2 regions of the Paenibacillus sp. Marseille-P2973 genome follow, and region 2 is predicted to be linked to the other one. Evidence: riboswitches for the same ligand, from Rfam matches in the RefSeq annotation. Region 2 holds a riboswitch; the other holds the start of a gene.
The links. A riboswitch is a leader RNA that binds a small molecule or an ion and turns the genes downstream of it on or off. The one in region 2 is predicted to bind FMN.
Positions count from the first base shown of each region.

Region 1: linked by a shared signal. The riboswitch ahead of ribD (bifunctional diaminohydroxyphosphoribosylaminopyrimidine deaminase/5-amino-6-(5-phosphoribosylamino)uracil reductase RibD) and the one ahead of KB559_RS09850 (DMT family transporter) in region 2 are both predicted to bind FMN.

Region 1 is NZ_JAGQEH010000002.1:675,821-679,029, forward strand. Features, by position in the region: gene ribE (riboflavin synthase) at 1-383, opposite strand, end outside; gene ribD (bifunctional diaminohydroxyphosphoribosylaminopyrimidine deaminase/5-amino-6-(5-phosphoribosylamino)uracil reductase RibD) at 402-1,529, opposite strand; FMN riboswitch at 1,802-1,999, opposite strand; gene tlp (small acid-soluble spore protein Tlp) at 2,169-2,387, shown strand; gene KB559_RS06750 (peptidylprolyl isomerase) at 2,481-2,918, opposite strand; gene lysA (diaminopimelate decarboxylase) at 3,100-3,209, opposite strand, start outside.
Region 2 is NZ_JAGQEH010000004.1:58,617-61,825, forward strand. Features, by position in the region: gene KB559_RS09845 (MetQ/NlpA family ABC transporter substrate-binding protein) at 1-802, shown strand, start outside; FMN riboswitch at 993-1,145, shown strand; gene KB559_RS09850 (DMT family transporter) at 1,270-2,235, shown strand; gene KB559_RS09855 (GGDEF domain-containing protein) at 2,432-3,209, shown strand, end outside.

The DNA of each region.
Region 1 (3,209 bases), on a different contig from region 2:
GACGTTTCTACCGGTTCAATCTCATATACGACCGCATTTTGATCTTTGCGGACCCGGATAATTGTCCCTATTCCGTCCACATGCCCCTGAACAAGATGGCCGCCGAATCTTCCTCCTGCCGCCATGGCCCGTTCCAGATTGATCCGGCTTCCCGGCTTCAAATCCTTGAGGTTCGTGTGGCGGTAGGTTTGCGGCATCACATCGACAGCAAAAGAAGAAGAGTCAAAGGAGGTGGCCGTCAGGCAAACTCCGTTGACGGCGATGCTGTCTCCCAGCTTCAAGCCTTCCGTTACCACGCTGGCCGAGATGCCAAGGACCATCGCTTCTCCTTTGCGGCTAACCGATTTTATTGTCCCGATCTCCTCTACTAGTCCGGTGAACATAAGCTCCCCTCCTTACTCCTAAATTTTGAGTCCTTCCTTAGTAGCGCCTGACCAGACAGGTGTTCCTTTGATGCACACATTATCCCCCATTTGCTCCACTTCCAAATCGGTTAAATAAACGGCGTCTTTCATCAGGCTGTAACCGTCAAACATAAAATTCCCGGGAGACTCGAGCCCTCCTATCAGCTTAGGGGCAAAAAACATGACAACTTGATCGGCCAATTGCTCTTGAATCAAAGAGCCGTTCAATCTCCCCCCGCCCTCTACGAGAATGGATGAAATCTCCTGCTCGCCAAGATTTTCCATAGCCAATTTCAAATCAACCTTCGGTCCCTCGCCGCACGGAATGACCTTAATTCCCCGCTCACGCAAAGCAAGCACCTTGTCCGGGTCAGCTTTATCCGTCGTTAGAAGGACTGTCGGAGCTGCGCCGTCGTTAAGCATTCTGGAGCTTTCCGGGATCCGCAGCTGCGAGTCGACGATAATACGAACCGGTGACAGCCCCGGCACCGGAAGCCGGGTTGTCAACTGCGGATCATCGGCCAGGACGGTTCCAACGCCGACCATGATGGCCTGATGCCGGTGCCGCATCGTATGGACCATCTCCCTTGCTGCTTCGTTCGAAATCCACTTGCTGTCTCCGGTTCTCGAAGCTATTTTGCCGTCCAGCGTGCTTGCGGTTTTGATCGTGACGTAAGGAAGCCCTGTCGTAATAAATTTGATAAATGCCTTGTTGAGCCTAATTGCTTCTTCGCGGAGAACGCCGACATCCACCTGGATCCCATTTTCCCGCAAGCTCCGTATTCCCCGTCCCGCCACTTGCGGATTGGGATCTTCACTGGCAACGACGACCCGTGCCACTTTTTCCCGAATCAAGCGTTCGGAACAAGGCGGTGTCAACCCATGGTGACTGCATGGCTCAAGAGTTACATAAACCGTGCTGCCTTCGGCCATTTCGCCGGCCATATTAAGAGCGTGTACTTCTGCATGCGGCGTACCGCGCCTGAGATGCGTACCCAAGCCAACGACCGCGCCTTCCTTTACCACAACCGCCCCGACGACCGGATTGATGCCCGTCTGGCCTTGGGATCGTTCCGCCATTTGAATCGCCAGTCCCATATAATACTCGTCGTTGATATTGTTCAATTGCATGTCCTCCTTCCTTGCGAAAATGTAAAAAACCCCGCCGGAGCATTCCGGCAGGGTAAATTGAGAGAAATGTATGTACGCGAATAAAGCAAGCAAACGCAAATAGAAGATGTCAAAGCTGATGCATGACAAATCAAACGTCTGCCGTCCTTTTAAAGCAATATTTTCCCAACGCAAATATGACATTGTGAAAACAATTACTTTAAGAACTGCTTCCTGTATTTGAACACATGGCGTGTCTAAACATTCATTAAACCCCATGCGTTCCGCGTCTCCTTCTCCCATCCAGACTATACTGTCGGTCCCGGAATCACACCGGCTCAGCCATATGCTGCTGGTTAAGCTCGCATACGGGTCACGGACTCGTGCTTGCTCCGATTCAAATCACATCCAGTCAAAGGATGCCTCGATCATCGAAGCCAGCCATCACCGTCGGTAGGGAATTTCACCCTGCCCCGAAGGAATGCTATTCAGTTAATTATTTGTTGCAACCCGAATGTTATCACTAACCCCTAAAAAAATCAAGGACATTGCTCCCGCCGCCGTCCGGGAATAAAAACTCCGCCTCTGAGCGAAAATAACTCCGACACCCGTTAATTCAATAAAAATTTCATCTACATTAGGAGGAATTCATTCGTGGCAAAACCTGATGATCGCTCTGATAATGTTGAAAAACTACAGTCCAGCATTCAAAATACGATTCAAAATTTCCGGGAAGGCCAGGATTATTTAAGTGAGCATGCCGACGAAATTTCCGGCGAAGAAAAACACCAAATAGAGGAAAAGAACGCCCGGCGCCTCGACAGCATTCGCGGGTTCCGCGAAGAGGTTAAGGACGAAGCGGCAGACCACTAACAGTTAAAATATGCCGAAATTGTGCAAATACGAAACCCCTCTGAGGAGTAATCCTTCAGAGGGGTTATTGTTGTTGATTCTATTCTATTTCAATTACGCTTCGTCCCAAACCGTAACTTCTTTCATTTTGTCGCCAGGGCGAACCTGATCGACAAGCTCCATGCCGGAAGTTACTTTGCCGAATACCGTATGGACGCCATTCAAATGCGGCTGCGGCTCGTACACGATAAAGAACTGGCTGCCGCCGGTGTCTTTGCCTGCATGAGCCATGGACAATACGCCGCGCTCGTGCTTGGTCGTGTTGGTCGACGTTTCACATTTGATGGTGTAGCCAGGGCCACCCGTACCGTTTCCGACCGGGCATCCGCCTTGAGCAACAAAGCCCGGAATAACGCGGTGGAAAGTCAAGCCGTTATAATATCCGGAATTCGCCAGCTTTTCGAAGTTGGCTACCGTTCCTGGCGCTTCTTCGGGCAGAAATTGAATTTCAACCTCTCCGCCTTTTTCCAAAACAATTTTCCCTTTTTTCATATGGGTCACTTCCTTCTTCGAATTATCATTGTATTAACTTCAGACAAACCTCTTCAAGTGTACTATGAAATGACGTCCGTAGCAAAATATGGCGCAAAAAAAATGCAACAGCATCATCCAATCCGGCCTCCCGGCCAGTCGTATGATGCTGTTACACCTGTATTTCACAGTTCAGTTCCGTTTACTTGAACGACGGCTGCTTTGCAATCCGCTCGGGGATCACGTCGCAGGAAGTAATATCCTGTAAGCTTTCACGCTTTACGACAAGATCGCTTTGCCCGTTTTGAACGA
Region 2 (3,209 bases):
CGGTAACGGAAATACTAAGGGTGCGGGGAACGCAGAGCAAAACGGCGACGCCTCTACGGCTCAAAACGGGGACGGCAAGGAGGTAACGTTGAAGGTAGCTACGCTGATCCCGCCGATGACGGATATTCTGGAATTGGTGAAGCCGCTCCTGAAAGAGGATGGCATCAATTTGGAGCTGGTGGTGCTTTCCGACAATGTTCAGCCGAACGACGCGCTTGCAAACAAGGAAGTGGACGCGAACTTTTTTCAACATGTGCCTTATATGAATCAATATAATGAAAGCACGAACAGCGAGCTTGTAGCGGTACAGCCTGTCTATCATGCGGTCTACGGTGCATACTCGAAACGCTTTAAGAAGATGGAGGAACTGCCTGAAGGAGCTACGATCGTCATTGCGAATGATGCGACCAACGCCGGACGCTCGCTCGTCATGTTGGAGAAGGCCGGCATCATCAAGTTAAAAGAAGGCGTGGGAATTAACGCTACCGTTGCCGATATTACTGAAAATCCGAAAAAATATAAATTCGAAGAAGTGGATCTGTTGATGCTGGCCCGGATGCTTGATGACGCCGATTTGGTACTGATGACTCCGGCCTATGCGAGTCCGATCGGCCTGACGCCTAAAAAGGATGCATTGCTGGTCGAAACGACGGAATCGGAATTTGCGATTACGATGGTAGCCCGTGCGGACAATAAAGATTCCGAGCCGATCAAGAAATTGGCGGAGCGCTTGTCCGGTCCTGAGGTGAAACAGTTCCTGGAATCACAATACAGTGAAATCGCCATTCCGGCATTTGAATAAACCAGCTCACTTTCAAAAAAATAGTGGGTTACAAAAATAAATTATAATGCTATAATGGTTGCAAATAAGGGTTATTTTCATAAAATAAGTCATATATATTTTCAATGTGATGATTGTTACAGAGAATGAGGATATGCTGCAGTATTATGAAGGCAACCTTTGAAATTTAAAAAATAAAAATACAATGAATATGGATCTTCGGGGTAAGGTGAAATTCCTGACCGGCGGTGATAGCTATTTTGAATGATAGCTTTAGCCCGCGACTCGCTATTCCTTTTGGAACGGCGACTGACTTGGTGAAATTCCAAGGCCGACGGTAAAGTCCGGATGGGAGAAGATCATTAATAAGCATGCGGCATAGAATATGCATTCCGCAAGCTTATTTGATCAGCCCCCGTTTATGTTGACCTATGTCAATTGGCGGGGGCTTTCTGCGTAGACCCCATATTCGAGAAGGAGTCGGGAATATGGAAAATGCATCAAGTGTAAGGGTACAAGTCAAGCCGCTCGCTAAGGCGCAAGGGACCTCTGCAAAAAGCGGGTTCTGGCTAGTCGTATTGGGGGCCGCTCTTTGGGGCGTTGACCCATTGTTCCGTCTTATTTTGCTCAAATCGATTACTTCGGCCCAGCTGGTCCTGCTGGAGCACATATTGATTGCACTGGTGGTAGCTCCGATCTTGTGGAAAAACCGCCGCGAACTTCTCGGTGTCGGCTGGAAGCAAGTTGGGGCGCTGCTCTTTATATCATGGGGCGGTTCCGCGATCGCCACAATCCTGTTCACGATGGGGCTGGCGAACGGAAATGTCAATGCGGTTCTGCTGCTTCAGAAGCTCCAGCCTCTGTTCGCCATCATCATGGCCAGATTTTTGCTTAAGGAATCCCTGCCGCGTCATTTCTCGCTGTTATTCATTTTGGCGCTGGGCGGAACCTACTTGCTGACCTTCGGCTTCTCCATCCCGTTTGGACACTGGAACGATTTTATCCAGGTTGGCAGCTTGTTATCCATGGGCGCTGCGGCGCTCTGGGGCGGATCGACGGTTATGGGCCGCTTGATGGTCGGACAAATGAAATACGAAACGGTTACGTCGCTTCGCTTCATATTGGCTCTGCCGCTCTTGCTTGTTGTGACATGGAATGAAGGAGCTGCCTGGCATTTGCCGGGAAGCGCATCCGGAATTACGGCCTTTTCCTTGAATCTGCTCGGGCAGGCGCTTTTACCGGGATTGCTCAGCCTCTTGGTTTACTATAAAGGATTAACAACAACCAAAGCATCCGTAGCTACGCTGGCCGAACTCAGCTTTCCGATGGTGGGCGTGCTTCTTAACTGGATCGCTTTTCAACAAATCATCACCCTGGCCCAAGCGGTTGGATTCATTCTCATCTGGGCGGCATTGTTCGCCATTTCCAGACAAAATAATTCTTCACCGGCATAATGGGAATCAAGAATAAGCAAGGCTTTCGACAGGAAAATTGTCGGGAGTCTTGTTTTTTATTTATACTGGTTATGAAAAAGAAGGACTTTTCCTGTATTATAGCGAAAGGTTTGGGTATTATTTCCGTTTTATTTGCATAAACTTCCGACTTGGATAAGAAATGGATGATCTGAACATTATGCCTTTAAATTTAGACATGAAAACCGTGTTCATTTTGCTTGCGCTTGGTCATTTATTTACGGTAGTGCTCATAACCGCATATAGGCACAGGCAGCCGAGAGATACGGCGGTGAACACCTTTTATGCGGCGAAATGGTTCCAAGCGGCCACATGGGGAATTCTCGCTATTCCGGTACTCGGCTCTCAAATGTTTTTTATTTCACTGGCCAATTCGATTTTTCTGCTCGGTACAGCTTTAGAGACGATGGCGCTGCTGAAAGTAACGGGCGGATTCGGCAAAAGGTCCGGACGGTATTATTTGATCCTTACTTTGATATCCATTCTGAGCTATAATTTCGTGGTTCTGTTTTACAATACGGAAGGTCTGCGGATTTCGATCGTTTCGGTGGCGTCAGCGGCGTTCCTCTACCCTCCCGTTTACCGAATGATCACTTCGCCGGAGCGATCGTCCCTAAGCATTCTCATCGGTTATATATATCTTCTCATGACCGTCGGACTGCTTGTCCGAACCGGCATGTCCTGGTTTTCCGTCGAAGCGGTGACGATGTTTGAACCGAACTTTTATCAAAGCTTGTCGTTTCTGTCCTTGTATCTCATTATGACCCTGGGAAATGCGGGGTTTGTTCTGCTGTCCAAAGAAAGATCCGACAGGGAATTGCTTAAGCTGGCCAGTTACGATGATTTAACGGGAGCGTTGAACCGTAGAACGTTTATTTTGGAAGCGAAGCGGAATTTATCCCTATATGAGAAAAAACAAATGCCCGTATCCTTCATCCTGCTGGATCTTGACGATT